DNA from 4 places in the Streptomyces sp. bgisy130 genome. Region 2 is predicted to be linked to each of the others. Evidence: riboswitches for the same ligand, from Rfam matches in the RefSeq annotation. Region 2 holds a riboswitch; each other region holds the start of a gene.
What was found. Region 2 has a riboswitch for cyclic di-AMP ahead of AC3EUV_RS06360 (C40 family peptidase). Riboswitches for the same ligand answer to the same signal wherever they lie in the genome.
Positions count from the first base shown of each region.

Region 1: it holds a riboswitch for cyclic di-AMP, as region 2 does, so the genes downstream of both, AC3EUV_RS35715 (C40 family peptidase) here and AC3EUV_RS06360 (C40 family peptidase) in region 2, are expected to answer to the same signal.
Region 3: it holds a riboswitch for cyclic di-AMP, as region 2 does, so the genes downstream of both, AC3EUV_RS24735 (M23 family metallopeptidase) here and AC3EUV_RS06360 (C40 family peptidase) in region 2, are expected to answer to the same signal.
Region 4: it holds a riboswitch for cyclic di-AMP, as region 2 does, so the genes downstream of both, AC3EUV_RS31595 (transglycosylase family protein) here and AC3EUV_RS06360 (C40 family peptidase) in region 2, are expected to answer to the same signal.

Region 1 covers NZ_JBYISA010000056.1:232-4,090, forward strand. Annotated here, with positions in the region: gene AC3EUV_RS35700 (ATP-binding protein) at 1-270, shown strand, start outside; gene AC3EUV_RS35705 (LysR family transcriptional regulator) at 302-1,219, opposite strand; gene AC3EUV_RS35710 (LysE family translocator) at 1,291-1,950, shown strand; gene AC3EUV_RS35715 (C40 family peptidase) at 2,038-2,511, opposite strand; cyclic di-AMP (ydaO/yuaA leader) riboswitch at 2,516-2,700, opposite strand; gene AC3EUV_RS35720 (hypothetical protein) at 2,990-3,298, opposite strand; gene AC3EUV_RS35725 (ATP-dependent Clp protease proteolytic subunit) at 3,305-3,859, opposite strand, start outside.
Region 2 covers NZ_JBYISA010000003.1:252,329-261,353, reverse strand. Annotated here, with positions in the region: gene AC3EUV_RS06370 (M23 family metallopeptidase) at 1-80, shown strand, start outside; gene pcrA (DNA helicase PcrA) at 175-2,628, opposite strand; cyclic di-AMP (ydaO/yuaA leader) riboswitch at 2,918-3,102, shown strand; gene AC3EUV_RS06360 (C40 family peptidase) at 3,110-4,273, shown strand; gene AC3EUV_RS06355 (hypothetical protein) at 4,392-4,745, opposite strand; gene AC3EUV_RS06350 (C40 family peptidase) at 5,070-6,251, shown strand; gene AC3EUV_RS06345 (alpha/beta hydrolase) at 6,286-7,410, opposite strand; gene AC3EUV_RS06340 (LuxR C-terminal-related transcriptional regulator) at 7,596-8,306, opposite strand; gene AC3EUV_RS06335 (PspC domain-containing protein) at 8,396-9,025, opposite strand, start outside.
Region 3 covers NZ_JBYISA010000021.1:13,218-22,242, forward strand. Annotated here, with positions in the region: gene AC3EUV_RS24710 (alkaline phosphatase family protein) at 1-441, opposite strand, end outside; gene AC3EUV_RS24715 (DUF5998 family protein) at 441-1,031, opposite strand; gene AC3EUV_RS24720 (bifunctional acetate--CoA ligase family protein/GNAT family N-acetyltransferase) at 1,070-4,054, opposite strand; gene AC3EUV_RS24725 (HPr family phosphocarrier protein) at 4,261-4,542, shown strand; gene AC3EUV_RS24730 (GntR family transcriptional regulator) at 4,864-5,553, opposite strand; gene AC3EUV_RS24735 (M23 family metallopeptidase) at 5,816-6,616, opposite strand; cyclic di-AMP (ydaO/yuaA leader) riboswitch at 6,629-6,784, opposite strand; gene AC3EUV_RS24740 (M16 family metallopeptidase) at 6,996-8,378, opposite strand; gene AC3EUV_RS24745 (M16 family metallopeptidase) at 8,417-9,025, opposite strand, start outside.
Region 4 covers NZ_JBYISA010000037.1:14,787-23,811, reverse strand. Annotated here, with positions in the region: gene AC3EUV_RS31610 (DUF501 domain-containing protein) at 1-179, opposite strand, end outside; gene AC3EUV_RS31605 (FtsB family cell division protein) at 284-736, opposite strand; gene eno (phosphopyruvate hydratase) at 894-2,180, opposite strand; gene AC3EUV_RS31595 (transglycosylase family protein) at 2,516-3,169, opposite strand; cyclic di-AMP (ydaO/yuaA leader) riboswitch at 3,177-3,345, opposite strand; gene AC3EUV_RS31590 (transglycosylase family protein) at 3,597-4,700, opposite strand; gene AC3EUV_RS31585 (cytochrome P450 family protein) at 4,956-6,275, opposite strand; gene AC3EUV_RS31580 (LysR family transcriptional regulator) at 6,331-7,206, opposite strand; gene AC3EUV_RS31575 (MFS transporter) at 7,348-8,640, shown strand; gene AC3EUV_RS31570 (nucleoside triphosphate pyrophosphohydrolase) at 8,700-9,025, opposite strand, start outside.

The sequences.
Region 1 (3,859 bases), on a different contig from region 2:
AACGCCGTCGTGCACACCTTCGGCCGGTCCCCGGACTTCACCGTCGAGCTGCGGCTGGAACGCGACGAACAGCTGCGGGTCGGCATCACCGACAGCCACCCCCGCCGCCCGCGCCGGCTGCCCGCCGCCGTTCAGCAGGACAACGGCCGCGGCCTGGTCATCATCCGCTGCCTCGCCGCGGAAGCCGGCGGCCGGCTCTCGGTCGTCCCCACCGAGTCCGGCGGGAAGACCGTCTGGATCACCGTGCCGTGGCCGAACGCCGTCCGCTGAAGACCTCCGCCGCACCCGGCGACCCGTTGGGCTACGGCGCGGGGGCGTGGCGGGCGAAGGCCCCGCGCAACAGGGCGCGCAAGGTGTCCGCGGCCGGTGCCCCGCCGCCGGGCCGGTAGGCCACCGAGATCCGGCGGAGCAGCTCCGGCGGGTCCAGCCGGCGGACGCCCAGCGGCGTCAGCGAGCCCTCCGCCATCATCTCCGGGACCACCGCCACCCCGAGCCCCGCGCTCACCAGCGCACAGACCACCGCATAGCTCGGGGACTCGCAGCGCACCGCCACACTCGCCCCGGCCGCCGCCAGTGCCGCCTCCACGGCACGCCGGTTCGGGTTGGCCGGCGCCATGCTGACCAGCGGCTGACCGGCCAGCTCGGCGAGCGGCAGACGTCCGGCGCCCGCCGACAGGGCATGGCCCGGCGCGGTGACCAGCACCAGTTCCTCGGTCAGCAGCGGTTCGAGCCGCACCCCCTCCGGCGGGGGCATCGCCTCGCCCGGCACATACTCGTGCGTCAGCGCCAGATCGACCTCGCCCAGCGCCACCGCCGCGCTGGCCTGCGGAGGTACGTACTCCGTGACGCTCAGCTCCACATCGGGGTGCGCCCGCCGGAACGCGCTGAGCGCGGGCGGCAGCAGATGCGTCCCGGCGGTCATGAACGTGCCGACCCGCAGCCGGCCGCCGGACAGCCCCGTCAGCCGGGACAGCTCGTGCCGCGCCTGATCCAGCTCGTCGAGCACCCGCCGGGCCCGTACGAGCAGCAGCTCACCGGCGGCCGTCAGCCGTGCCCCGCGGTGGTGGCGCACCAGCAGCGCCGTCCCCGCCTCCCGCTCCAGTTTGGCGAGCTGCTGGGAGAGCGCGGGCGCGGTGTAGCCCAGCCGGTCGGCGGCTCTGCTGATCGAACCGGCCTCCGCCACCGCCACCAGAGCGGCCAGCCGCGTGGGGTCGTACATAAGAACCTCTTTAGGCTCCCCAAGAACATTGCCACTCCCTATTAAAGGCTCTGACCAGCGAAACTGCTCCCATGGACGGACAGCTGATCGCTTTCACCGGAGTCGCCGCGGGCATGGTCGCCATGCCGGGCGCGGACTTCGCGGTCGTGGTGCGCAACGCACTCGACTCGCGCCGGGCGGGGGTCGCGGCCGCCGTCGGAGTGGCCGGCGGGCTGCTGGTGCACACCGCACTGGCGGTCGCCGGACTCGCGGCCGTGCTGGTCGCCGTGCCCGCGCTCTTCGGCGCCGTCCAACTCCTGGGCGGGCTCTACCTGTTGTACCTGGGAGTCGGCGCGCTGCTCGGGGTCGTCCGGCACCGGAAGACGCACGAGGAGGCCACGACCGGCCCGCCCGCGCCCCAGGACGGCCACCCGCCCGCGCTCCTGGGTACCGCACAGAGCCTGCGCCAGGGCTTCCTGACCAATGCCCTCAACCCGAAGGCCCCGGTCCTCTTCCTCAGCCTGCTCCCGCAGTTCGTCCCGGCCGGCGAGCCCGCGCTGCCCCGCACCCTCCTGCTCGCGACGATGGTCGTCGCCATGGCGCTGGTGTGGTTCCCCGCCGTCGCGCTGCTGGTCGACCGCCTGGGCAGCTGGCTGCGCCGCCCCCGGGTCACCCGCGCCCTGGAAGCCGTCACCGGAACGCTGCTCACGACGCTGGGCGGCATCCTGCTCATCGAGGTCGTGCTGGCCTGAAGGATGGGCACGGGCAGGGGGGGTGAGGTCACCGGCCAAGTGAGCCCATCCCACTGACAATTGATCACACGTGAGACGAAATGCCGGTCAGCCCACCCGTCCGTAGGACACCGCGCCGCTCCAGATCCGTTCCAGCCGCACCACGCTTCCGGCCTTGGGGGCATGCCACATCCGGCCCCGGCCGGCGTAGATGCCGACGTGGTAAATGCCGCCTGCGGAACGGAAGAAGACCAGGTCGCCGCGTCTGCGCAGGGAGGCCGGGAGATGCCGGGTGCGGACGTACTGTGCGGCGGCGGTACGGGGCAGGGCCCGCCCGGCGCGCTTGAACGAGTACATCGTCAGCCCCGAACAGTCGAAGCGGTACGGCCCTTGGGCGCCGTACTGGTAGGGCGCGCCGCTCTTGGAGGCCGCGATCCGCAGCGCGTAGGCGGACACGGAGGCGGCTTCGGCGTTCCCGGCCTCTCCTGGGGCGAGGGTCGTCCCGCCCAGGGTGACCAGCGTCAGAGCGGTGACGGTGCCGGCACGTGCCAGCAGATTCGGCGTCTGCGTGCGCACAGTCATGCGCAAACCCTTCGTCAGCCGCCTGCGAAGGAAGACCTGTCGGGTTCGGGCAGGCGAAGATGCCCGGCCGTGCGTACGGCTTCACCCCAAGGAGTCTCGGCCCTGAGGCCGGGACCCCGTCTTGCTCGGGTCCTCCGCTCCCGCCGGTCCACAACGTCGACCTGACATCCGGTACGGCGGCGGGATTAGGCGCCCGTCCGGACCGCCCCGTCGCTGTGGCGGGGTCTTGCCGTCGAAGGGATCGTCACGCACCCGCCACCAGAATTCCGAGCTGAAAATGCCGTATGTGACATGCGTCACACTTCGCCTGAATGGTTACTTTTGTTCCCTCAAGTGCCTTGGCGCGGGGCGCCGCACCCCCTGGACCAGGGGCGAAACATCAGAGGTCCAAGGAATTGCGTCTCCCCGCGCAATTCGTCGCCTCCTCACATCGGGTCCGGACGCTACGCCGTATGCGCAGCTCCGTGTGCGTGTCGTGTCAACTCTCCGTGGCCGGCGGCATCGTCACGAGCCCGGCCCGGCGTTCGCCCTCCAGTACCCGCAGCGCCCGGGTCAAGGTCTCGCGGTGCAGTTCGCTCTCGCCCCGGTCGTGCATCAGTGTCAGCGCGTCGCGCAGTCCGGCGGCCTTGCCGACCAGCGCCTGGGCGGCCCGCAGTCCGGTGTAGGTGTCGCCGCCCCGGGCCGGGTTGATCCTGCCCAGCAGGTCGAGCACCTCCAGGTAGCGGTCGATCAGCTCACCCTCGGCCCGTGTCAGGGCGGGCAGCGGCGGCAGTTCCGGCAGCAGCATCCGGGCTCACCGTGCGCCGAGTTGGGGGACGGACTGCTTGCGCTGACGGGTGAGCCCGTCGATCAGGCCGTACTCCCGGGCGGATTCAGCGTCGAAGATCTTGTCGCGCTCGATATCGGCGGCGATCCGTTCCCGGGGCTGTCCGGTGTGCTCCGCCAGCATCCGCTCCAGCATGTCGCGGGTGCGCAGCAACTCCTCGGCCTGGATCTGGAGATCGGTGGCCTGGCCCTGGACGGGCTCGTGGAGCGACGGCTGATGGATCAGGATCCGGGCGCCGGGCAGGGCCAGCCGCTTTCCGGGGGTGCCGGCGGCGAGCAGTACCGCGGCGGCGGAGGCGGCCTGCCCCAGGCAGATGGTCTGCACATCGCACGACACGAAGCGCATCGTGTCGTAGATGGCGGTCATCGCCGTGAAGGAGCCGCCGGGGGAGTTGATGTAGAGCGAGATGTCCTGTTCGGGCGCGGCGTGTTCGAGGTGGATGAACTGCGCCATCACGTCATTGGCGGAGGCGTCGTCGACCGGGGTGCCCAGGAAGATGATGCGCTCACTGAGCAGCTTGGA
Region 2 (9,025 bases):
ACTTCGAGGTGCGTCCCGGCGGCGGCGCGGCGGTCGACCCGCTGCCGTGGCTGCGCGACCACGGCCTCGACCCGAACTGACCTGGTCCGGTCTGGTCTGATCCGGCCTGATCGCCTACGGCTCCGACGAAGCCCCCGAGGAAGATCCCCGGGGGCTTCCGGCTTCCGGCTTCCGTTACAGCTTCTCCACCGGCGCATACCGCAGCAGCAGCCGCTTGGGCTTCTCGCCGCCGAAGTCGATCGTCGCCTCGGCGTTGTCACCGCTGCCCTTGACGCCGACGACCGTGCCGAGGCCGAAGCTGTCGTGAGTGACGCGGTCGCCGATGGCCAGCGAGACCGCCGGGCGGTCCGAAGTGCGGCGGGTCGCAAAGCCGCTGGGGCCCTTGGCACGCGACGACGAGAGGGAGGAGGCGAAGCCGCCTCCGCCGCCCGCCGACAGGCTGCCCATGGAGGCGGACGGCGTCGCCGGGCCCGTCCGCTTCCACTCCATGTAGCCGTCCGGGATCTCCTCCAGGAACCGGGAGGGCGGGTTGTACGAGGGCTGGCCCCAGGCGCTGCGCATCGTCGAGCGGGTGACATAGAGCCGCTCGCGGGCGCGGGTGATGCCGACATAGGCCAGCCGGCGCTCCTCCTCCAGCTCCTTGGTCTGGCCCAGCGAGCGCATGTGCGGGAAGACGCCGTCCTCCATGCCGGTCAGGAAGACCACCGGGAATTCCAGGCCCTTGGCGGTGTGCAGCGTCATGAGGGTGATGACGCCGCTGCCTTCCTCGTCCTCATCCGGGATCTGGTCGGAGTCGGCGACCAGCGCGACCTGCTCCAGGAAGTCGGAGAGGGTGCCCGGATTGTCCTCACCGCGGTCCTGCTCGAACTCCAGGGCCACGGCGGCGAGTTCCTGGAGGTTCTCGATCCGGGTCTCGTCCTGGGGGTCCGTGGAGGCCTGGAGCTCGGCGAGGTAGCCCGTACGCTCCAGGACCGCTTCCAGGATGGTGGCGGGGCCGGCGCCGGACTCGACGATGGTCCGCAGCTCCTCCATGAGGACGTTGAAGCGCTTGACGGCGTTGGCGGAGCGGGCCGCCATGCCGTACGCCTCGTCGACCCGGCGCAGCGCCTGCGGGAAGGTGATCTTCTCGCGCGCCGACAGGGCGTCGATCATCGCCTCGGCGCGGTCGCCGATGCCGCGCTTGGGAACGTTCAGGATGCGGCGGAGCGGGACGGTGTCCTCGGGGTTGCTGAGCACCCGCAGATAGGCGAGCACATCGCGGACCTCCTTGCGCTCGTAGAAGCGCACGCCGCCGACGACCTTGTAGGGCAGCCCGACCCGGATGAAGATCTCTTCGAAGACACGGGACTGGGCGTTGGTGCGGTAGAAGACGGCGACATCGCCGGCCTTGGCGTCCTTGACGTCCGTCAGCCGGTCGATCTCGTCGGCGACGAACTGGGCCTCGTCGTGCTCGGTGTCGGCGACATAGCCGGTGATCTTGGGACCGGCGCCGGCATCCGTCCAGAGGTTCTTGGGGCGGCGGTTCTCGTTGCGCTCGATGACGGCGTTGGCGGCGGACAGGATCGTCTGCGAGGAGCGGTAGTTCTGCTCCAGCAGGATCGTGGTCGCGTCCGGGTAGTCCTCCTCGAACTGGAGGATGTTACGGATCGTGGCGCCGCGGAAGGCGTAGATCGACTGGTCGGCGTCACCGACGACGCAGAGCTCGGCGGCGGATTCGGCGGGGCCGACCAGTTCGCGTACGAGGGTGTACTGGGCGTGGTTGGTGTCCTGGTACTCGTCGACGAGGACATGGCGGAAACGGCGGCGGTAGTGCTCGGCGACGTCCGGGAATGCCTGGAGCAGATTGACCGTCGTCATGATGATGTCGTCGAAGTCCAGGGCGTTGGCCTCGCGCAGCCGTGCCTGGTACATGGCATACGCCTCGGCCAGGGTCTTCTCGAACCCGTCGGCGGCCGTCCCGGCGAAGGTCTCCTCGTCGATGAGCTCGTTCTTGAGGTTGGAGATCTTCGCGCTGAAGGACTTGGGCGGGTAGCGCTTGGGGTCCAGGTCGAGGTCGCGGCAGACCAGGGCCATCAGGCGCTTGGAGTCGGCGGCGTCGTAGATCGAGAACGAGGACGTGAAGCCCAGCTTCTTGGACTCGCGGCGCAGGATGCGGACGCAGGCGCTGTGGAAGGTGGAGACCCACATGGCGTTCGCGCGCGGGCCGACCAGTTCCTCGACGCGCTCCTTCATCTCACCGGCGGCCTTGTTGGTGAACGTGATCGCGAGGATCTGGCCGGGGTGAACATGCCGCTCGGCGAGCAGATGCGCGATGCGGTGGGTGAGCACCCGGGTCTTGCCGGAGCCGGCGCCGGCGACGATCAGCAGCGGACCGCCGGTGTGCACCACGGCGGCCTTCTGCTCGTCGTTGAGCCCCTCCAGCAGCGTCGCCGGGTCGATGGCGGGGCGGGCGGCGCCGTCGCGGTAGTACGTCTCCCTGAGCGCGGGCGCGTCGAACCTCCCGCCGAAGAGGTCGGCGGGGATCTCCTCCGGGGCCGGGCCGTGCTCGTCCTCGGGAGGCGGAGGGTGTTCCTCCTCGCCCTTGTGGCCGAGGTCCGCCAGGAAGCTGTCATCAAAGAGGCTGCTCATCGCCCACCGAGTCTAGGCCGCCGCACTGACAGTCCGCCGCCGAGTGGCGGATTGCGGACCGCCTTCGCGCGGCCCCCGGCGCAGCGGCAGGTCAGACGGCCGGCGGCCGCGGTCGTACGGCCGGCGCTTCGGGTACCCGAACCCGACATCTGCCGCAACAACCCCCGCATCGCGTTCAGGTCACGAAAAGGTTTCGGGCATATCGAACATCAGCCTTCACAGGAGCCACACGAGTTGGCTAACGTCCTCGCTCAGGCAGCCCGCCTCCCCGCGGACGACAGGTTCGCACGGGCCGCCGACGCCGAGTCCGGCCCTGCCCTCAGGCACCCGGAGCCGGGGACCCACCAGCACCACCGGGGTGAATCGATCCGTACGGCCGTCGCCAGTGGACGTCCGGACCGTAGGGCAAGCCTTCCGTCAGCGACACCGCCCGAACCCGACAGCTAACCCGGTAGGCGGTCCACGGAAGGAGTTGCCGGTCTTGGCGTCGCACCGCAAGCCGCGCACCAGCGTTCTCGCCTCACCCACCGGCCGCCGTACAGCGGCCGGCCTCACCACTGCCGCCCTCGCCTCGGTCACCCTGCTCTCGCAGTCCGCCGAAGCGGCCCCCAGGGCGCCCAAGCCGACCGTCGAAGAGGTCAAACAGAAGGTCGACGACCTGTACCACCAGGCCGAGGTGGCCACCCAGAAATACAACGCCGCCAAGGAGCGGGCCGAGTCCCAGCGCGACACCGTGGACGGCCTGCTCGATGCCTCCGCCAAGCGCGCGGAGAAGATGAACGAGTCCCGGCGCCTGCTGGGCACCTTCGCCTCGGCGCAGTACCGGACCGGCGGCATGAACCCGACGGCGCAGCTGATGCTCGCCAAGGACCCGCAGCAGTTCGTCGACCGCAACCACCTCATGGAGCGGCTGACCGGCCGGCAGAAGCAGGCCGTCACCGACTACCAGGAGCAGCAGGCGGCGGCCACCAAGCAGCGCGCCGAGGCGACCCGCAGCTTGGAGCGGTTGCAGGAGTCGCAGGCGTCCCTGAAGGAGTCCAAGGCCTCCGTCCAGGACAAGCTGGCCGAGGCCCGGCAGCTGCTGTCCCGGCTGACCGCCCAGGAGAAGGCGCGGCTGGCCGAGCTGGAGCGCCAGAAGGAGGCGGCGGCCAAGCGCCGGGCCGCGGAGGAGGCGCGCAAGCAGCAGGAGCGGGAGCGCCAGCGGCAGCAGGACAGCGGCGGCTCGACCGGTGGCTCCACAGGGGGCTCCACCGGTGGTGGCTCCTCCACGGGTGGCTCCACGGGCGACTCGGCCACCAGCAAGGGCGCCAAGGCGCTCGCCTTCGCCCGCGCCCAGATAGGCAAGCCGTACGTCTGGGGCGCCACCGGGCCCACTTCCTACGACTGCTCGGGGCTGACCCAGGCGGCGTGGAAGGCGGCGGGTGTCGATCTGCCGCGGACGACCTGGGACCAGGTCAAGGTGGGCCAGCGGGTGGCCACCAAGGATCTTCAGCCCGGCGACCTGGTCTTCTTCTATGACGACATCAGCCACGTCGGCATGTACCTGGGCGACGGGAAGATGGTGCACGCTCCGAAGCCGGGCGCCAGCGTCCGGGAGGAGTCGATCTACTACATGCCGATATACGGGAGCGTCCGTCCGGGCTGAGCCCGCCCCGCTCCCCCACCAGACCACCCCCCACGGTCACCCCCCACACGCCACCGCGCGGTCCTCGCCTCCGTATCCGGAGGCGAGGACCGCGCGGTGTGCCGTAGTGGGGGGCTCGTCAGGTCCAGAGCACCGCGATGAAGATGTTGGCCACCGTCAGGCCGCCGACCGCGGCGAAGAGCGGCTTGTCCACCGTCTCGTCGTCCCGCTTGACGTAGACCAGCGCCAGGATCACCACCAGTACGGCCATCTTGATGCCGAGCTTGATGTTGTTGAGCGGGTGGTCCTGGGCCTGGTTGAGGCCGACCAGCACGATGCCGGTGACCAGCATCGTCAGGGCGCCGTGCAGCATGGCCGGCACGAAGCGGGCGGTGCCCGCGCTCATCGCCTTCATCTGGGTCAGAAAGCCGCCCAGCAGGGAGGCGATGCCGATGATGTGCAGACCGACGAAGATATTGGTTACTACGTCCATAGTGCTGGATCGTAGCCGCCGTATAGCACGGCCCTTCGGGCAGGGCGCCCACTATCGCCGCTTCGGTCAGGCCAGGCCGGTCCCGGCCGTACGGCCATGGCGCCGCGGTCACCCGCGTACCCGCCGCGGTCGAAAGCGAACAATCCCGGGCAAGCACACTCACTGCCGCGACCCCCAGGCTTAGCGTCCTCCCTCAGGCGGCCGACTCCCCGCCTCGCCGGTCTCCCACCGGCGTTCCGTCGGCCGCCCCCGCCGAGTGGTGCGGCGGCGGCCCGTTGCCCCCGTGACGGACCGCCGCCGCACCCGCGGCTCGAAGGGAAGGAAGTGACGGCCACCGTGGCCTCGCACCGCAAGCCCCGGCAGCATCCGCTCGCCTTGCTCACCGGTGGCGGCTCGCGCAGCGCGCGCACCGCCCGTACGGCCGCCACCCTGGCACTGGCCGGTGCCACCCCCGCGTTCGGCCTCGCGCAGGCGGCAGGCGCCCCCCTCACCCCCGATTTCGACGCCGCCGGCCAGGCCGCACACCGGCTCACCCCCGCCCAGGTCAAGGACCGGGTCGACGCGCTGTACCAGGAGGCAGAGGTGGCCACGCAGAGCTACAACGGTGCGAAGGATTCCGCCGACACCGCACGCGAGGAGCTGAGCAGGCTCCAGGACGAGGCCGCCCGCAGGACCGGGAAACTGAACACCGCCCGCGCCGAACTGGGCACCCTGGCCGCCGGCCAGTACCGTTCCGGCGGCGTCGACCCGACCGTGCGGCTGCTGCTGTCCGCGGACCCGCAGCGCTATCTGGACGGTGCCGCGGTGCTGGAGCGTACGGGCAGCCATCAGGCGACCGCCGTGGCCGGCTACGCACGCCGGCTCGGCAGCGTCCGGCAGGTCCGGCAGCGGGCCGAGGACACCGTGGAGCGGCTGGCGGACGCCGAGGCGCAGCTGAAGAAGCACCGGGTCACCGTCGTCCACAAGCTGGGCGCCGCCGAGCAGTTGCTGTCCCGGCTGACCGCGGAGCAGCGGCAGCGGATGACGGCCCGGGACGGCGCACGGAGCGCGCGCCAGGGCCGCGCGGAGAACGGGGGCGGCGATGGGGGCGGCCACGGGGGCGGCGTGCTCAGCCGGCTTCCTGGCGTGTCGGGAGCCGCCGCGGCGCAGGCACCCAACCCCCGCGCCGCGCGCGCCGTCTCCTTCGCCTACAGCGCCCTCGGCAAGCCGTACGTCTGGGGCGCGACGGGCCCCTCCGGCTACGACTGCTCGGGGCTGACCCAGGCCGCCTGGAAGGCCGGCGGGGTCGCCCTGCCGCGGACGACCTACACCCAGATCAGCTCCGGTCCGCGGGTCGCCCGCTCCCAACTCGCCCCCGGTGACCTGGTGTTCTTCTACTCGGGCATCAGCCATGTGGGGATCTACGTCGGGGACGGCCGGATGATCCACGCACCGCATCCGGGCGCGCCGGTACGGATCGCACCGATCGACCAGATGCCGTTCGCGGCGGCGACGCGGCCGGCGTAGCCGGGGGGTGCGCGGGGGTGGCGTCCCCTTGGGCTCACGCCCTGAGCTGTGTCCCCAGCCAGCGGAAGATCTGCGGGACCTGCTGCTCCCAGACCGCCGTGGTGTGGCCGCCCGCGCTCGCCGGGATCAGCTGCACGGTCACCGTCGTCGGGAGCTGCGCGAACTGCCGCAGGGCGAGGCCGGACTGGTAGCCGTCGCGGGCCGCGCCCGACACATACAGCGCGGTACGCGGCGGCTTGCCGGCCGCGTTCGCCGACTTCAGGATGTGCAGCGGGTTGGATTCGAGGCGCAGCTTGGGGTCCTTGCCGGCCAGCGAGTCGCGCTCCAGCGCCGGGTCGTTGTAGCCGGACATGGCGACCGCGGCGCGGTAGCGGTCGGGGTGGGCCAGCGCGAGCTTGGCGGCGCAGTGCGCACCGGCCGAATACCCGGCCAGGGCCCAGGAGTCCGGCTTGTCGCCGGCCCGGAAGTTGTCGATGACCATCTTGCGGACGTCGACGGTCAGCCAGCTGTCGGCGTTGACCTTCCCGGCGAGGTTGACGCATCCGGTGTCCACACCGGGGAGGAGGTTGGTCCGGGGCGCCACCAGGATGGCCGGCTTGACCGTACCGTTCTGCATCAGCGGCATCAGCTGCTGGGCCGCGTGCAGCGAGCCCATCCAGGACTTCGCCGAGCCCGGGTAGCCGGGCAGCAGCTCGACCACCGGGAACTTCTTGTTCCGGTAGGCCGGGTCGTTGTACTGCGGCGGCAGCCAGACGTACACCTCGCCCCGCACGCCCGAGATCTTGCCCTGGAGGTCGGTCATCCGGACACCGGGGCCCACCTTGGGGTCGTCGGCCGGGCGGAACTGCTGGAGCTGCTTGGGCTCATGCGCGACCTGCCGGCCGCCCATGCCGTCGGGGCCGAGCTCCCGGGCCTCCGCCACATGGCTGTCGGTGCCGAGCAGATCGCCCCAGGTGTCGTAGAGGCTGTTGGCGTTGTTGACCAGGACGAAGACCACGGTGATGGCCGTGACCTGGGCGAACAGCAGCATCAGCAGCCGGGCGAGACCGCGCACCAGGGGCGGCCCGGCTATTCGGCCCCAGAGGGCGAAGGGCAGCACGACGGCGACGATCAGCAGCGTGAGCGAGGTGAGGAAGAAGGGCGTGCCCGTCAGGCTCATCAGGGTCTCGCTTCCAGGACAAACTAGGCGAAGGACGTAGGGATGGTTCCGGCCCCGCCTTCGGCAGTGAGCCTCTCCGCGCCCTTAGAGGTGATCAGCCCGGTCCTGGTTGCCCTTCTGTGGTGCTTTGTTACGCCCTCGTCATGAAGCTGCGGGTGCGTCCGCCCCGTGCCCGTTCCCGCAGGTCAGACCAGCCGCCGGGCCGCGGCCCACCGGGTCAGCTCATGGCGGTTGGAGAGCTGGAGCTTGCGCAGCACCGCGGAGACATGGGACTCGACGGTCTTCACGGAGATGAACAGCTGCTTGGCGATCTCCTTGTAGGCATAGCCGCGGGCGATCAGCCGCAGGACCTCCCGCTCGCGCTGGGTGAGGCGGTCGAGGTCCTCGTCGATCGGCGGGGCGTCCGACGAGGCGAAGGCGTCCAGAACGAAGCCGGCCAGCCGCGGGGAGAAGACCGCGTCGCCGTCGGCGACCCGGAAGATCGCGTCGACCAGGTCCGTGCCCGTGATCGTCTTGGTGACGTAGCCGCGGGCGCCGCCCCGGATGACGCCGATGACGTCCTCGGCCGCGTCGGAGACGGAGAGCGCCAGGAAGCGGACCGGGCGCTCGTCGTCGCTCATCATCGCGGCGCTGCGGCGCAGCACCTCGACGCCGCCGCCCCCGGGGAGGTGGACGTCCAGGAGAACGACCTCGGGGCGGGTGGCCGTGATGACCGTGAGCGCCTGGTCTACGTCGGCGGCCTCGCCGACGACCTCGACACCGGTGCGCCCGGTCTCACCGATCTCGGCCTGGACGCCCGTACGGAACATCCGGTGATCGTCGACCAGTACGACCCGAACGGTCCGGCCCTCGGCCGCCCCGCCGGTCCCGTCCTGCTGTGCGTCCTCGCTGCTCATCTCTTCCGCCCGTCCCTCGGTGTCTGCCCCGCCATCATCCCGTGCCCCGGCGCGCACTGTCGCCTCCGGCCGCCCCTCGCCCGGCCCGCTCATATCTCCTGCTCCGTCGCCGCGCGCTCTATTTCCAGCTCGACGACCGTGCCGCCCTCGGGGGCGGACCGCAGCCGGGCGGTGCCGCCGTGGCGCTCCATACGGCCGATGATGGACTCTCGTACGCCCATCCGGTCCTCGGGGACCGCGTCCAGGTCGAATCCGGGGCCGCGGTCGCGCACCGAAACAAAGACCGTGCGGCCCTCCACTTCGGCGAACACCTGCACCGCGCCGCCCTCGCCGCCGTATTTCGCGGCATTGACCATCGCCTCGCGGGCGGCCTGCATCTGGGCGCCCAGCGGCTCGTCCAGCGGGCAGTCACCGACGACCACGACCTCGATGGGGACACCGTGGTCGTCCTCCACCTCGGCGGCGGCCTTGCGGACCGCCTCCGCCAGGGTGGCCGGCTCCTCGTCCTCCTCCTTGCCGCGGCCCTCGGGCTTGTAGAGCCAGGCGCGCAGCTCACGCTCCTGGGCGCGGGCCAGCCGCGCCACTTCCCGGGGGTCGTCGGCATTGCGCTGGATCAGGGTGAGGGTGTGCAGGACCGAGTCATGGACATGGGCGGCCACTTCGGCGCGCTCCTGGGCGCGGATGCGCATCAGCCGTTCCTCGGAGAGGTCCTGGGCCAT
Region 3 (9,025 bases), on a different contig from region 2:
GTAGGGGTCGGTCCACGGGTACCAGCGCAGCTGGTTCATCAGGGCGCCGGTCGCCGGGTCCTCGCAGGTGTAGCCGGGCAGGCCGTGGGCACCCGGCGGGAGTCCGGTGCCGACCGAGGCGAGGGAGGTGGCGGTGGTGGAGGGGAAGCCCGCGGTGAGCGGACGGCCGCTGCCGTTGAACGAGGTGCCCAGGAGCGAGGTGAGGAACGGTGCCTCCTCCGGGTGCGCACGCAGCAGTTCCCAGCCGAGGCCGTCGATCAGGAAGACACAGGCCCGGTCGGCGGGGGCCAGCTCCATCGCGCCGGCGGTGCCGGGTATGCCCAGCCCGGTGGCGATGGTGGGCAGCAGATCGGCGAGGGAGGCGGTGCCGTATTGCGGTACCGGGGCGCTGAGCGGGTCGAGCGGTTCGGGTTCCGGCCAGGCGGGGGCGGTGTGGACCATCAGCGGGTGGTGGTGGCCGCGGTGGCCTCGGAGAGCGCCTGGGCGAAGGTGAGCGTCTCGCGCACCGAGTCCGGTCCGTCCCCGGCCTCGCTGACCCGCAGCGAGAGGTCGTCGGCGGTGGAGGAGCCCGTGTAGCCGTGGTCCGCCTCGCAGTTGGGGTCGCCGCAGGCGGCCGGCTCCAGGTCCAGGCGGGCGACCGCGCCCCAGCCGATGGTCAGCACGACCTCGCGGGGCAGCTGGCCCGGGGTGTACGACTCCGGGTTGGCGACCACCCGGCTGAGCACCACGGAGGAGATCCGGCCCAGCTTGACGGACTCCGTGGAGGTGGTGGCGTACGGCGACGGGGAGGTGGCGTCGGCGGCCTGCTCGTCGGTGTGGCTGACGATGAAGCGGGTGCCGGTCAGGACCAGGACCGTGACATGGCGGCGGACCTCGTTGGCGTCGAAGGTCGTCTCTTGATGGACGAGGTACGACACCACCGGCTCACCGCCGACCGCGGCCTGCACCGCCTCGGCCACGAGCGTCGGGTAATAGCCACTGCGCTCGATCGCCGCGCGCAGCCCCTGGGTCGTCGTACCGGTCTTAGCCATGGAGTCCATCTTACGGGGCGTACCGGGCCGCGAGAGCCTCAGTAGACGGGCAGCCGGCGGGGGCCGAGGTCGGTGGTGGCGGGGGGCCTGGCCAGCCGGACGGTCGCGCCGAGGACGGAGAGGCCGTGGGCTGCGACGACGACCGGTTCGAGGTCCACGCCGACGACCTCGGGGTGGTCGTCGACGAGCCGGGAGACGCGCAGCAGCAGCTCCGCCAGGGCGGCGGTGTCCACGGGCTGGGAGCCGCGCCAGCCGAACAGCAGCGGGGCGGCCCGGATCGAACGGATCTGCTCGGCGACCTCGCGGTCGGTGGCGGGGATGAGGCGGTGGGCGATGTCGCCGAGCAGCTGGGAGGGCGCCCCGGCGAGGCCGAAGGAGAGTACGGCGCCGGCGGCCGGGTCGATGGCGGCACGGACGACCGTGTCCACGCCGCGCGGCACCATGGACTGGACGACCGGGCGCAGCTCCTCCGGGGAGCCGAGGAAGTCGGTCAATTCGGCATAGGTCCGGCGGAGTTCGGCCTCGCCGGCGATGTCGAGGCGTACGCCGCCGAGATCGGGGCGGTGGCGCAGATGGGGTGCGGTGGTCTTGAGGGCCACCGGATAGCCGAGGCGGGCGGCGGCGCGGACGGCGGTGTCGGGGTCGGGGGCCGGGAGGACGGGGAGGGTGTGGATGCCGTAACGGGCGAGCAGGGCCTCGGCGTCCTGGGGCGGCACCGGGACGGAGCGGCTGGAGGGGACGTCGGGGGTGAGCCGGTCCAGGAGGCGCTCGATGTCGGCGCCGGCCTGGGCCTCCTGGATGTCGTCGTACTCCGGCACCCGGCCCGGGTCGGCGGCCTCCCGGCGCCAGGCGGCGTAGCGGACGGCCTCGGCGAGCGAGCGGACGGCGCGCTCGGCGGCCGGGTAGGCAGGGATCCGGAGGGGCTCCCGACGGGGGCGGCGCGGGGGGTCGGCCTCGGCGTCGCGGGCCGGGGGCGTCTGGCGTGCGGTGAGGGTGGGAGGCGGGCCCGTGGGGGCCGGGGGGCGTGGGGAGCGGGACGGGGCGGCCGGGACGGACGGGGGCGCCGGGGCCGGGGCCGCGGGGCGGGCCGCCGGCTCGGGGGCGTCCCCGGCGGGAGCTGTGGTCCCGGCCGGTTGGGCCGGTGCGGCGAGCGTCTCCGCCAGGTCGTCCATCGCGAGGTGGACGACCGTGACCGGCTTCTGGGGGTGGGCGGTCGCGGCGGTGCGCAGGGCGTCGGCGAGTGCGGCGCCCTCGCTGCCGCCCGGGGAGACGGCGGCCCCCTCCCCCACCCAGGGGATGGCCGTGACGACCACGGCGTCGCAGCCGTCGGCGGACAGCGCCTCGGCGAGCGCGGCCCGGAAGTCGTCCGGTGTCGCGGCGGAGGCCAGGACGCGGGGGTGCTGCGGGCGCAGCCCCTCGGTCAGGCAGGCGTCGTACGCGAGCAGCGCCAGCGACTCGGAGTTGCCGAGGATGGCGATCCGCGGGCCGGCCGGCAGCGGCTGGGAGGCCAGCAGCAGCCCGGCGTCGATCAGTTCGGTGACCGTGTCGACGCGGATCACACCGGCCTGGCGCATCAGGGCGGCGACGGTGCTGTCGGGGACCCGGACGGTGGGCACCGCATGGCCGGGCGGGGCGGTGCCGTTGTGCCGGGCTCCCTTGGCGACCACCACCGGTTTGACGGCGGCGGTGCGGCGGGCGAGGCGGGCGAATTTGCGGGGGTTGCCGATGGACTCCAGGTAGAGGATCACGACATCGGTGTCCGGGTCCTCGTACCAGTACTGGAGCAGGTCGTTGCCGGAGACGTCGGCGCGGTTGCCGGCCGAGACGAAGGCGGAGACACCGGCGATCCCGCCGTCACCGGGGCCGCGCGCATGCAGTCCGCTGAGCAGGGCGATGCCGATGGCCCCGGACTGGGTGAACAGGCCGATGTGGCCGGCGCCGGGCATCCGCGGGGCGAGCGAGGCGTTCAGCCGGACGTCGGGGGCGGTGTTGATCAGACCGAAGGCGTTGGGCCCGATCAGCCGCATGCCGTACGACCGGGCCTGCCGGAGCAGGTCACGCTGCCGCTCCCGGCCCTCCGGGCCCGCCTCGGCGTACCCGGAGGACAGGACCAGCACGCCTTGGACCCCGTGCTCGCCGCAGTCACGGATCACCTCGGGGACGCTGTCCGCGGGGACGGCGATGACGGCGAGGTCGACCGGGTCGGTGATCTCCCGCAGGGCGCGGACGGCCGGCACGCCTTCGGGGTCGAGCCGCCGCAGGCCCTCGGGGAAGGCGTGGTTGACGGCGTGCACCCGACCCGTGAAGCCGGAGTCCAGGAGGCTGCGCAGGGCGGTGCGGCCGACGCCGCCGGGGGTCCGGCCGGCGCCGATCACGGCGACCGAGCCCGGCGCGAGCAGCCGCTGTACGGAGCGGGCCTCGGCGCGCTGCTCACGGCCGCGCATCACGGCCATGGACTGCTCGGTCGGCTCCAGGTCGAACTCGAGACGGACCACACCGTCCTCGAAGGTGCGCTTGTGGGTGTAGCCGGCGTCCGTGAACACCTTGATCATCTTGGAGTTCGCGGGGAGCACCTCGGCGGCGAACCGGCGGATGCCGCGTTCTCGGGCGACGGCCGCGATGTGCTCCAGGAGGGCGGAGGCGACCCCGCGGCCCTGGTGGGCGTCCTGGACGAGGAAGGCGACCTCGGCCTGGTCATCCTCGGGGTCCTTGGCGGGCAGGCCCTGGTCGTTGATCCGGTCGTAGCGGACGGTGGCGATGAACTCGCCGCCGACCGTGGCGGCGAGCCCGACCCGGTCGATGTAGTCGTGGTGGGTGAAACGGTGCACATCGCGGTCGGACAGGCGGGGGTAGGGCGCGAAGAAGCGGTAGTACTTCGATTCGTCCGAGACCTGCTCATAGAAGGAGACCAACCGCTCGGCGTCGTCGGGGGTGATGGGGCGGATCCGCGCCGTGCCGCCGTCACGCAGCACCACGTCGGCTTCCCAGTGGGTCGGGTACGCATGCTCCGGCGGCGTCTGCATGCGGACAGCGTACGACCGGCCACCGACAACCGACCCGGCGCGCGTACGCTCGGGGTGCGGGGCAGCCTGGGGCCCCGTAGGACGTACGGCCTGCCGGGTCTCCCCGGGCATCACGGCCACACAGACCGGAACGCAGGGCTGTGGACCACGCACGACAGCATGAGAGACTGGTCTAGACAACTGTCACGACTTTGAAGGGCAACACCATGGCAGAGCGCCGCGTCAATGTCGGTTGGGCCGAGGGCCTGCACGCCCGCCCCGCGTCGATCTTCGTCCGTGCGGCCACCGCCTCCGGCGTCCCGATGACGATCGCCAAGGCTGATGGCAACCCCGTCAACGCGGCCTCCATGCTCGCGGTCCTCGGCCTCGGCGCCCAGGGCGGCGAGGAGATCGTGCTGGCCTCCGACGCCGAGGGCGCCGAGGCGGCACTGGACCGTCTCGCCAAGCTCGTCGCCGAGGGCCTCGAGGAGCTCCCCGAGACGGTCTGAGTCCACCAGGACTTCTGCTGCATGCGGCGGCCCCGCAGTGGTGACCGGATCGGTTGCCGCTGTGGGGCCGTTTCGCTGCCCGCATTCCCATGGGGGACAAATGCGCGGAAATTCCGGGAAGACAGCTCTCCGGGGGCGATGACGACCGCTTTGCGAGATCGGCGCGCGACCGCTCTCCGCGAGCCGCCGGGAAAAGCGCACACCATTGAGCGCACGCGGCCCCAGCATAAACAGGAACGCCACATAAGGGCCCGGATTCAATAAAGCACCGGCACACGCCGCGGCTGCTTATTTCGCGCCTCTTTGTATACGGGGCGATTGTTAAGGGCGGACGCGCGCCGTGTTGACGGGTCGTTTCGGATCCCTCACCTCGGGGACGGCGGGGCGCCGCAGCCGGTGGACCGGAAGCGAGCGCTCGACATGAGCCGCCATCAGGGCGCGCGCCCGTTCCGCGTCTCCCCGGGCCACCGCGTCCAGCACCGCGCCGTGTTCGTCCCAGGACTCGCCGGCCCGGGACGGCAGTTCCACCGTGTACATCCACTCGATCTTGCGGCGCAGCTGGGTCAGCAGCGCCGTCAGGCTGGGACTGCCGACCGCCTGGGCAAGCGTTTCGTGGAACCAGCCGTCCAGTTGGCGCAGATCCGCGGGATTGCCGTGTCGGGCCCGCTCGCGACCGAGCCGTACCAGGCCGCGGAGCACCTTGAGGTGGGCCGGGCTGCGGCGGGCGGCCGCGCGGGCGGCGCCCAGCGGCTCCAACAGGGCGCGGATGTCCAGGAGATCGGCGGCCTCCTGCTCGGTGGGCTCGGCGACGCAGGCGCCCGCGTGGTGGCGGGTGGTGACGAAGCCCTCGGACTGAAGGGTGCGCAGCGCTTCGCGCACCGGCACTCTGGAGACGCCGTAACGGGCCGCCAGGATCTCCTCGATCAGCCGGCTCCCCGGCGCCAGCGCACCGGAGACAATGTCGTCGCGAATCGCCGTGCACACCGCATGCGCGGAAATATGGCCTCGCATCTTCCGTGCCTCCGCCGTAATCCCCTGGAAACGCCGCCGGTCGGCGACTTTTCCGTGACTCTATTCGACCGGCACGGCTTTTCCGACGGCGTCCGGTTATTCATGGATAATTTTTGGCCGGAAGTCGCGGGCCGTCGGCGTGACCCGTGCGCGCGCACCGCACTCCGGATACGCCGAAGCCCCGGCCGTGGGACCGGGGCTCCGGAAGGACGCTCGGCGTGTGGCAGGCCCCATAGAGGCGCGGCACCGGCGCGGCGCGGGATCAGACGTTGACGCCGTGCCCGCGCAGGTAGGCGACCGGGTCGATGTCCGAACCGTAGTCGGCGCCGGTGCGGGCCTCGAAGTGCAGGTGCGGGCCGGTGACGTTGCCGGTGGCGCCGGAGAGGCCGATCTGCTGGCCCGGGGTGACCTGCTGGCCGACCGAGACACCGAGCGACGACAGGTGGCCGTACTGGGTGTACGTGCCGTCGTTCATCTTGATCACGATGTTGTTGCCGTACGAGCCGCCCCAGCCGGCCTCGACGACGGTGCCCGAGCCGACCGCGTGGACGCTGGTGCCGGAGGCGGCGTGGAAGTCGATGCCGGTGTGGCTGCCGGAGGACCACAGGCCGCTGGAGGCCTTGTAGGAGGTGGAGACGTAGGAGTCGGCAATGGGGGCGACGAAGGCGTTGAGGCGCTTGCGCTCCGCTTCGCGGGCGGCGCGCACCTTGGCCTCGTGGGCGGCCTTGGCCTTCTTCTTCGCCGCCTCGGCACGCCGCTTGGCCTCGTCGGCCTGCTTCTTGGCGACGGCCTCGGCCTTCGCCCGCGCCGCGGCGATCTCGGCGTCGGCCTGCTGCGCGTCGGCCTGGGCCTCGACCCGGCTGGCGAGCTCGTCTCCGAGCACGACGGCCTGCTGGAGTCCGGTGTCGTGCGGGCGCGCCTCGTCCGTCGCGGCCATTGCCGGCGAGGCCACGGAAGCGACCACACCACCGGCCGCGAGGGTGGCTATGCCGGCGATGTTGCGGCCCGTCTTGACGGGGCGGCTCGTGCGACGGTGCTTCCCGGTGGCACGGATGAGCGCCATGTGGTGGCTTGTCCTTTCCCTCCTTCTCGCCTACCGGGTTAGCTGACGGGTTCGGAGCAGGAAGGTCTCCTACGGACTCCTCAGAGAGGAGCCCGATTCACCCCAAGGGACATATGGGTCCCCGGCTCCCCTGGCTCGCGCCGTACGGGGACTCGGCGATGACTGCCCGGTGCCACTGTTGTGGCGGACTTGTGACGAACAGCCGGACCGACGCTAAACGGGGCAACTTTCAATCGGCAAACAGATCAGCTTTTTTGTGCGGGATGCCACAAGAACCGGAGCACCAGCCGCAATAAACCGGACATACAGCGGCTCCCGTGGCCGATAAGCACCACGGGAGCCGCATGTCGATATATGACCTTCCGTCACACGGGCGGGACTAGCCGCTGACGACGGTCACCTCACCGATGCCCAGCGTCTTGACCGGCTCGGCGATCTGTGCCGCATCGCCCACCAGGACGGTCACCAGCCGGTCCACGGGGAAGGCGTTGACCGCCGCCGCGGTCGCCTCGACCGTGCCGGTCTCCGCGAGGCGGGCGTACAACTGCGCCTGGAAGTCGTCCGGCAGCTGCTGCTCCACCTGGTCGGCGAGGGTGCCCGCGACGGCAGCCGCGGTCTCGTACTTCAGCGGTGCGACCCCGACGAGGTTCTGCACGGCGACATCCCGCTCCTCGTCCGTCAGCCCCTCTGCCGCGAGGGTGCGCAGCACCTTCCACAGGTCCTCGAGCGCCGGGACGGTGGAGCCGGTGTCCACCGAGCCGCTGATGGCCAGCAGCGCGGCACCCGTGGACCCCTCCGGGGAGCCGGGGGCGGTGGAGCGCAGTACCTGGCCGAAGGCGCGCACCCCGTAGGTGTAGCCCTTCTCCTCCCGCAGCACGCGGTCCAGACGGGAGGTGAGGGTGCCGCCCAGGCAGTACGTGCCGAGGACCTGCGCGGGCCAGACCCGGTCGTGCCGGTCGGCACCGATACGGCCGATGAGCAGCTGCGTCTGGACGGCCCCGGGGCGGTCCACGACCACCACCCGGCCGGTGTCGTCGGCGACGATCGGCGCGGCCGTCAGCGGCTCGGCCGTGGAGCCGGTCCAGGCGCCGAGGGTGCCGGCGAGCGCCGCGTCGAGGTCGACACCGGTGAGGTCACCGACAATGACGGCGGTGGCCGTGGCGGGCCGTACATGGGCGTCGTAGAAGGCCCGGACGGCCGCGGCGTCGATCCGCGCGACGGTCTCCTCGGTGCCCTGCCGGGGCCGCGACATACGGGCGGTGGCCGGGAACAGCTCCTTGGACAGCGACATCGCGGCACGGCGGGCCGGGTTGGCGAGCTCGTGCGGAATCTCGTCGAGGCGGTTGCGGACCAGCCGCTCGACCTCGCTCTCCGGGAAGGCGGGCGCCCGCAGCGCGTCGGCGAGCAGGCCGAGCGCACGGTTCAGCCGGGACACCGGCACCTCGAGGGAGACCCGTACGCCGGGGTGGTCGGCGTGCGCGTCCAGAGTGGCGCCGCAGCGTTCCAGCTCGGCGGCGAACTCCTCCGCGTCGAGCGTGTCGGTGCCCTCGGACAGCGCACGCGCCATGATCGTGGCCACGCCGTCCAGGCCCTCGGGTTCGGCGTCCAGCGGCGCGACGAGGTTGATCTCGACGGCGACGACCTGCTGGCCGGGACGGTGGCTCGTCAGGAGGGTGAGCCCGTTGGGCAGTTGGCTGCGCTCGGGGGCAGGGAAGGCCCACGGCTTGGGCGCGCCCCCCTGGGGCTGCGGGTGGAAGTCCATGGTGCTCACGGGAGAATCGGCGTGGGTGGTGGCGTCGCTCACTGGTCCGCCTCCCCTTCCTCGGTGTCGACGGCGTCGGACGGCTCGGTGGGCTCGTAGACCAGCACCGCGCGGTTGTCGGGGCGCAGCCGGGCCTTGGCGACGGCCTGCACCTCCTCCGGGGTGATGTCCAGCACGCGCTGGACGGCGGTCAGCGCGAGCTGCGGGTCACCGAACAGGACGGCGAAGCGGCACAGTTCGTCGGCGCGGCCGCTGACCGTGGCCAGCCGGTCGAGCCACTCGCGCTCCAGCTGGGCCTGCGCCCGCTCCATCTCTTCCGGCGTCGGCCCCTCGGCGGCGAACCGGGCCAGCTCCTCGTCGACCGCGCGCTCGATGTCGGGAACCTCGACCCCGCCGGACGTCTTCACGTCCAGCCAGCCCAGCGAGGGGGCGCCGGCCAGCCGCAGCAGGCCGAAGCCGGCGGCGACGGCGCTGCGGTCGCGGCGCACCAGCCGGTTGTACAGGCGGGAGGACTCGCCGCCGCCCAGAACGGTCAGCGCCAGGTCCCCGGCGTCCGCCTCACGGGTGCCGTCGTGCGGCAGGCGGTAGGCCGCCATCAGGGCGCGGGAGGGCACGTCCTCCTCGACGACCTCGCGCAGCTCGCCGCC
Region 4 (9,025 bases), on a different contig from region 2:
GGGAAGGGCGTGCCGTCCTCCAGGCGCGGCGCCGTCTCGACGACATCCGGCTGGCCGCAGGGGCAGCGGTGCGCGATGGCGCGCAGCCCGCGCGGCGGGCGGCCGAGCTGCTCCTTGAAGGCGGCGATGTCCGCGGCGGTGGGCTCGGTGGGCTCGGTCTGGGGCGGGGGGGTGTCCATGTGCGCTTTCGGTGAGGTGAGTGGTGTGGAGGGGGCGGTGCGGCGGGGCGGGCCGTCCGCTGTCGACAGTACGGGCTGCCGCCCGCCGGCGGTACGGGCCGGCGTCACCGCTTGTCGGCGGCGTCGGCGGCGTCCCACAGATTCTCGTACCAGGGACGCTGCGCCGCCCGCGCCCCCTTGGGTGCGGGGCCGGTGCCGGAGCCGTCCGGGACGATGTATCCGGCCTCGCCCGGCATGACGTAGTGCAGATGCAGGCGGGCCTGCTGGCGTACGAACGCGGGGTCCTGCCAGCGGGCCTTCTGCTCCCGCAGCCGTTCCAGCGCCGCCCCGGCGTCCTGGGCCTTGCGGCGCTGCTCGGCGATGTCGGAGCGCTGGGAGACGTACTGCCTTATGGGATACGCGAGCGCGACGACCAGGGAGCACATCACCAACGCCAGCAGGGCGGCACGGCCGGTGAGGCGGTTGCGGCGGGGCGGGCGGGCGCGGTAGACGCGGGCGGCGGCCTGCTCGCCGAGCGCCTTGAGTCGGGTCGCGGTCGAGAACCGGTCCGCGGGCACGTCGTCTCTCCTTCACTGACGGACGCCTGACTGCTTGAAGCAGGTACGCCCCCGGCAACGGTACGGGACCGTCGCCGGGGACGTACGGGGCGCGGGGCGATTTCCTCGCCCGTTCAGCCCCTGCTGCCCTGTCCGGCCTGGCAGCGGGCCGCCTGCGTCAGCTGCCGTGACGGAAGCGCGGGAAGGCGGAGCGGCCGGCGTAGACCGCGGCGTCGTCGAGGATCTCCTCGATGCGCAGCAGCTGGTTGTACTTGGCGACGCGCTCGGAGCGGGCCGGGGCGCCGGTCTTGATCTGGCCGCAGTTGGTGGCGACGGCGAGGTCGGCGATGGTGACATCCTCGGTCTCACCGGAGCGGTGCGACATCATGCACTTGAAGCCGTTGCGCTGGGCCAGCTCGACGGCGTCCAGGGTCTCGGTCAGCGAGCCGATCTGGTTGACCTTCACCAGCAGCGCGTTGGCGGAGCCCTCCTCGATGCCGCGGGCGAGGCGCTCGGGGTTGGTGACGAACAGGTCGTCGCCGACGAGCTGGACCTTGGCGCCGAGCTTGTCGGTGATGACCTTCCAGCCGGCCCAGTCGTCCTCGAACAGCGGGTCCTCGATGGAGACCAGCGGGTAGGCCGCCACCAGCTCCTCGTAGTACTCGGTCATCTCGGCGGCCGAGCGGTCCTTACCCTCGAACTGGTACTTGCCGTCCTTGTAGAACTCGGAGGCGGCGACGTCCAGCGCGAGCGCGATGTCCTGGCCGGGGGCGTAACCGGCCTGCTTGATCGCCTCCAGGATGAGGTCGAGGGCCTCACGGTTGGAGCCCAGGTTCGGGGCGAAGCCACCCTCGTCACCGAGACCGGTGGACAGGCCGCGCTCCTTCAGGACCTTCTTGAGGGTGTGGTAGACCTCGGTGCCCCAGCGCAGCGCCTCGGAGAAGGACTCCGCGCCGATCGGGGCGATCATGAACTCCTGGATGTCCACGTTGGAGTCGGCGTGCGACCCACCGTTGAGGATGTTCATCATCGGGACGGGCAGGACGTGCGCGTTCGGGCCGCCGAGGTAGCGGAACAGCGGGAGGTCGCTGGCCTCGGAGGCGGCGTGCGCGACGGCGAGGGAGACGCCGAGGATGGCGTTGGCGCCGAGCGAGCCCTTGTTGTCGGTGGCGTCCAGGTCGAACATCGCCTGGTCGATCAGCCGCTGCTCGGTCGCGTCGTAGCCGACGAGCTCCGGGCCGATCTGCTCGATGACGGCCAGCACGGCCTTCTCGACGCCCTTGCCGAGGTAGCGGTTCGGGTCGCCGTCACGGAGCTCGATGGCCTCGAAGGCTCCGGTGGAGGCGCCGGACGGGACGGCGGCACGGCCGGTGCTGCCGTCGTCGAGGCCGACCTCGACCTCGACCGTGGGATTACCTCGCGAGTCGAGAATTTCGCGGGCTACGACGACGTCGATCGACGGCACGTTGTCTCCTTCGTGGGTGTCTGGCGTTCTGCGCACGAGCCTAACGGCCCCGGGCTCGTCCGCCTGCCCTTGGCCCGCTCCGTGGGACGGAACGCCCCCGAAATCCTGCCCAAAGGCCCAGTTCCCGGGACGTTCGGCACATTGTTCGCCGAACGGGGAAAGTCGCGGAACAGCGCCGGTCAGCGGCCTGCCGCCGGCCGGGCGCCTCGGATGCGGCCCGGGACATGAGAAGCCCCGCCACGGCGCGCTGGGGGAAGGGCGCGCCCTGACGGGGCGGTCTCACGGAGGAAGGGGGCCCGCCGCTCGGGCCCTCAGGAGCCCCGGTGAGCTGTGGCTCAGACGTTGAGCTGCTGGCCCGGGATGATCAGGTTCGGGTTGCCGCCGATGACCGACTTGTTGGCCTTGTAGACGGACTTCCAGTCGGTGCCGTGGGCCTTGGCGATCTTGGCGAGGGTGTCGCCCGCCTTGACGGTGTAGTTGCCGTGGCCGGTGGACTTGCGCTCGGTGGAGCGCGAGGCACGGTCCTGGGACGGGGCCTTCTTGACCTCCGGCTTGGCGGACTCCTGCTTCGGCGCGGACTTGGTCTGCGCGGAGGTGCCGAGGTCGGGGGCCGGGCCGCCGGCGGTCAGGTTGCCCGCACCGGCGCAGGACCAGGCGCCCGGGCCCTGGATGGCGAGGAGCTTCTCGGCGGCCTGGATCTGCTGGGCCTTGGTGGCCAGGTCGGCGCGCGGCGCGAACTTGGTGCCACCGGCGGCGGCCCAGCTGGAGTTGGAGAACTGGAGGCCACCGTAGTAGCCGTTACCGGTGTTGATCGACCAGTTGCCGCCGGACTCGCACTGGGCGACCTTGTCCCAGGTGGCGACGGAGGCGGCGGAGGCGGAGGTGGCGCCCATCATCGGGACGGCCACGGCGGCACCGGCGACACCGGCGAGGGTGGCGACGCGGACTGCCTTGGAGGGACGACGGTGCTTGCCCTTGAAGATCAGCATGGTTCGTTCGTTTCCTCACCGACGCCTACGAGGTGAGCTGTCGGGTTCGGGCTGATGAGTCGCCCGGCCGGCGCGCACGCGCACCTGGCTTCACCCCAAGCCGGTTGACCCGTTTTCACGGGCGGGGCCGGCACTTACCTTGGGTCCCCCGCTCCTGCCTTCGGCGCTTGCGCGTCAAGTGCCTTCGACCACCGGCAGGATTCGGCGTGTGATCGAGGGGCTCGCTTTGGCGAGCGATCCTGACGTTAAGCAGTAATGCCCCTGGGGTTCAAACCCCCTCATCTGAACCAAGTTGACCGCTTTTGATCACGGGTTGGTTACATATCCGCAGGTGAGGCCCGGTATGCCGGTGTTGAGCACACCGGACCCCACAGGAGTCAACGAGACCCTTGTCTCACTTTCCCAAAAGAGGGCGAAGGGGGCCGAACTACCCTGCGTTCCGCCCGAGATCGAGCTGCTGACCGGGCTGGATCAGGTCCGCGTCGGACCCGATGACGCCCTCGTTGCGGTCGTAGAGCGCGGACCAGCCGCCGGACAGCCGGTGGGCCGTGGCGATGGCTGACAGGCTGTCACCCGGGCGCACCGTGTAGTCGCCGTCGGCCGCCGGGCCCGTACGGTGCGCGTCGTCGCCGCGCGAGGCGTGCCGGCCGCCGGACCTGCCGTCGCCGCTGCCCTTGGCGTCCTCGTCGCCCGCCTCGCCGCGGTGCTTGCCCTTGGCGGGCTTGTGCGGCGTGCCGGCGCTGTCCGTACGGCTGCCGTCCCCGGACGGGTCCGTGGAGGGGCTGCCGGACGGGTCGTCGTCGGACGGGGCATCGCCGGACGGGTCGGCGGACTGCGACGGGTCGTCGCCCTGGCCGTCGCCCTGGTCGCCGTCCCGGTCGCCGGGCGTCGCCGGGTCGGACGGCTCCGGGCTCGTGGACGCGTCGCCGGGCTCGCCGGAGTCGGAGGCGTCGGGCGAGGGCGTCGCGTCGGACGGCCGCCGGTCCGACCGGTCGCCGTCCTCGTCGCGCGGCCCGTGGTCCTTCCCGGCGGAGTCCCCGTCGTCGTGGGAGCGGGACGAACCGGGGGTGTCCCAGGGGTCGAGGCCGCCCCGGGAGTCCGACGGGTCGGGCGCGGGGGTGCTGGTGCTGCCGGGGTCGACCTCCGGGGCCTCGCCGTCGCCGGTCAGCCCCGCGTTCACCGCACAGCTCGGCCAGGCGTCCGGCCCGCGGTCGTCGAGGATCGACTGGGCCACGGCGATCTGCTGGGAGCGGCTGGCGTAGTCGGGTCGCGAGGCGTAGGCCGAGCCGCCGTAGCTGTCCCACATCTCCTGGGTCAGCTGGAGGCCGCCGTAGTAGCCGTTGCCCGAGGCGGCGCTCCACACTCCAGCGCTCTCGCACTGGGCGACCTTGTCCCAGGTCGCGGTGTCGGCGGCGTGTGCGCCGCTCGCCCCGAGGAGGGGGAGGGCGAAGGCGGAGCCGGTCACGCCCGCCGTGACAAAGATGGCCGGTGCCTGACGGGGGCGACGATGTCGGCCGTTCCCGGAACGCATGCGGATGCCTTTCGCGCGGCGGTTGAGTTGTTCGACGAGCTCTTCGAGCTGCTCGACGGGGCCTCCGGCCGGCCGACGCACGCGAGCGGCACCGTTACACCGGTCCCCCACATCACCGCTTCGACCGATCGAGTGAAGCCTGTCGATCGTCCGGTCGAAAGGTAGCCGGGGTCACGGGTAGTCACAAGTCGGTGTATCGGAGATCACGTAATGGTCACGCGGTTGACTCTGTGTCACATATGGCCTTGTTGCTGGTCAGGGCCGATCCGGAGTGAACTCCACCGGAAGTGAACGCAGTCCGCGCATGATGAGTCCGCCGCGCCAGCGCAAATCATCCGGTTCCGCCGCAAGCCGGATGTCCGGGAGCCGGGTCAGCAGGGTCGCCAGCGCGGTCTGTCCTTCGAGCCGGGCGAGCGGCGCCCCCAGGCAGTAGTGGATGCCGTGCCCGTATCCCAGATGCTGGTTGTCACGCCGGGTCAGATCGAGCACATCCGGCTCGTCGAAGCGCGCCGGGTCCCGGTCGGCGGCGGCCAGCACCACCAGGACCGGGTCCCCCTCGGCGATCCGCTGCCCCGCGAGCGTCAGCTCCTGGGTCGCGAACCGCCAGGTGGCCAGCTCCACAGGGCCGTCGTAACGGAGCAGTTCCTCGATGCCGGTGGCGAGCAGCTCGGTGTCGCCCGCCGCGATCGACTTCTGGAGCAGCTCCCGCTGGGCGGGGTGGCGCAGCAGCGCGTAGAGGCCGTTGCCGATGAGGTTGACGGTGGTCTCGAAGCCCGCGAAGAGCAGGATGAAGGCCATCGCGGCGGCCTCGTTCTCGGTCAGCTGCTCGCCGTGGTCGGAGGCCCTGATCAGGGCGGAGATCAGATCCTCGTCCGCCTCGGCGGTGTCGCCCAGCGACGCGCGCTTGCGGTGGATCAGCTCGGCGAGATAGCCGCGCATCTTCTTCACGGAGCGGGCGACGCCGCCGCGCGGCCCGCCACCGTGTCGGATCATCATGCCCGCCCAGTCCCGGAAGTCGTCCTGGTCCTCGCGCGGCACCCCCAGCAGATCGCAGATCGCGTAGATGGGCAGCGGGAACGCGAACTCATGGATCAGATCGGCCTCCCCCGCGCCGCCCGGCTTGGCGATCATGGCGTCGATAAGCTGGTCGGTCAGCTCCTGGACCCGCGGGGCGAAGGCGGCGACCCGGCGCGGGGTGAACGCCTTCGAGACCAGCCGGCGCAGCCGGGTGTGGTCCGGGGGGTCGATATTGAGCAGATGCGTCATCAGGTTGGCGCTGCGCTCCCCCGGGATGCCGACCTTGCCCTTGCCGTGCGCGGCCTCGCTGTGGTGGACCGGGTTCTTGGACAGCCGGGCGTCGGCGAGCGCCTGCCGCGCCTCCGTGTACCGCGTCACCAGCCACGCCTCGACACCGCTGGGCAGCTCGGTCCGGTGCACCGGCGCATGCTCGCGCAGCCAGGCGTACGCGGGGTACGGGTCGGAGGCGAACTCCCAGGTGAACAGGGCAGGGGCGGGCCCGGCGGCGGGGCAGCCCGCCGGGGCGCCGGCGGCGGGGGTGTGGGGCTTGTCGTGCACCTTCCGACCGTAACCGCTGGGCGCACAACGGCGCGCCCGCGCACCGGGCGGGGGCCTACGCCACCTCCACCCCCAGCCCGGTCAAGAAGGCCACCGCCGCCGGAGACGGGCCGAGGCCGCTCCACACCACCCGCTCGGTCCGCTCGGGCGCCGGGCGCACCCGCACGGTGTGCAGCCCGGCCAGCTCGGAGGCGATGGCCTCCGGGACCATGCCGACACCCAAGCCCGCCCGCACCAGCTTCGCCAGGAACTCGACCGTGGTCACCTCGAACGCCACCTCCGAGGTCAGCCCCGCCGCACGGAACGCGTCATCGCGCTGCCGGCGGGCCGCCGACCCCGCCGTGAAGTCGACGAAGGTCTCCCGCGCCATCCGCGACAGCGTGGTCCACTCCCGCCCCGCCAGCGGATGCCCTGGCGGCACGACGGCGACCAGCTCGCCGCGCGCCAGCTCCATCTCCCGTACGCCGACGGTGCGGGCCGCGGGCACCAGCCCGACGAACGCGACGTCCAGCATGCCCTGCCGCACCTGCTCGATCAGCTCGTCGCTCATATCGGTCTGGAGACTGATCCGCACCTGCGGGCACCGCGTCCGGAAGGCCCCCAGCTCACGGGCGAGATCCACGGCCGCGACGGTGGTGATCGCGCCGACCGCGAGCCGGCCGCGCACCTCCCCGGTCGCCGCCGCCACCTCGGCGCGGGCCCGTTCGGCCGCCTCCAGCGCCTGCCGGGCGACCGGAACGAAAGCCTCCCCGGCGGCGGTCAGCCGGACACTGCGGCTGGTCCGGTCGAAGAGCCGGGCGCCGAGCTCCTTCTCCAGCCGGGCGATCTGATGGCTGAGCGCGGACTGCACCACATGACAGCGCTCGGCGGCCCGGGTGAACCCACCGGTCTCGGCGACCGCGACCACATACCGCATCTGCTGAAGCTCCATACCCACCGACCCTAAAGCCCATCGATCTGAATCCACGATCGATGCGATGACAACAATGTGTTGGACTCATGGATCGCCCCGCCCCAGGCTGGAACCTGCCCGCCGCCGCGGTGGCCGTGGGCGCACCGAGGAGGTCAGGTCATGGAGACCGAGCACATACCGGAGCCGGCTGCCGGGGACGCCCCCGTGCCTCGGCCGGGCCTGGGCCGCGGCACCCTGCTGCTGATGTCGGTCGCCGCCGGACTCTCCGTCGCCGGCAACTACTTCGCCCAGCCGCTGCTGGACGTCATCGGCCGCGATCTGCACCTGTCCGCGTCCACCGCCGCGCTGGTCGTCACCGTCGCCCAGGTCGGCTACGGACTCGGCCTGCTGCTGCTCGTCCCGCTCGGCGATCTGCTGGAGCGGCGCCGGCTGGCCGTCACCCTGACCGCGGCGACCGCGGTCTTCCTCACCGTCACGGCGAGCGCGCCGAACGGCGCCCTCCTGCTCACCGGCACCGCCCTGACCGGCCTCGCCTCGGTCGCCGCCCAGGTCGTGGTGCCGTACGCGGCGACCCTCGCGGCGCCCGCCGAACGCGGCCGGACCGTCGGCACCGTCATGACCGGGCTGCTGCTCGGCATCCTGCTGGCCCGTACGGCCGCCGGGCTCCTCGCCGAGCTGGGCGGCTGGCGCACCGTCTACTGGGTCAACGCGGCGCTGATGCTGCTGATGGCGGTGCTGCTGCGGCTCCGGCTGCCGGCCCTGCGCACCACCGTCGGGCTGCGCTATCCGGCGCTGCTGCGCTCCACGCTGGCGCTGTTCCGCCAGGAGCCGGTGCTGCGGTGGCGGGGCGCGCTGGGCGCCCTGACCTTCGCGGGCTTCAGCGTGCTGTGGACGGCGCTGGCGTTCCTGATGTCCGGGCCCTCCTACGGCTGGCAGGAGTCGGCCATCGGGCTGCTGGGACTGGTCGGCGCGGCCGGCTCGCTGTCCGCCTCGGTGGCCGGGCGGCTGGCGGACCGCGGCCTGGCACACCGGGTCACCGGCGCGGCGGCGTTCCTGCTGCTGGGTTCATGGGGCCTGCTGGCCCTCGGCGGAGCGGGCGGCGCCTGGTCACTGGCCGCGCTGCTCGCCGGGGTGATCGTCCTGGACCTGTCCGCGCAGGCGGTCCACATCAGCAACCAGAACCTGGTCTACGCGGTGCGCCCCGAGTCCCGTAACCGCCTCAACTCCGCCTACATGACCAGCTACTTCGTGGGCGGCGCGGTGGGCTCCGCACTGACCTCGGCGGTCTGGGCCGCCGCGGGCTGGCCGGGGGTCTGCGTGCTGGGCGCGGCACTGGCCGCCGTGGTCGTGGCGCTGTGGGCGCTGGAGCGCATGCGACGGCGGGCGGCCGGCGGGGGCCGGAAGGGGACGGTCACCGCAGCCGACGCGCCTGCGCCGTCGCTCACGCGGTGACCGGAGGGCGCCCGCTCACCCGGCGCGCGCCCTCCGTATTAATGGGCACCTGCCACCGCCTAGTTGGCAGCGCCCTCGGCGGCCACCACCGCGTCGCGGTAGGTCCGCGCCGCCGCGCGCAGGGCGGCCTCCGGGTCGACGCCCTCCGCCTCCGCCCGCACGGCGAGCGCCAGCAGTTCGTAGCCGATGCCCTCCCCGGCCGGCGGCGCGACCTCGATGCCCGCCGTCCGCACCCGCGACGCCAGCTTCGCCGCGAGCGCCAGCCCCGGCTGCGCCAGCGGAATCCCCTCGGTCACCGACTCCCGCTGCTTCTCCTCCGCCTTCTTCCGCAGCCAGTGCGCCTTGACGTCCTCCGGGGTGGCCGCGTCCTCCTCCCCGAAGACAT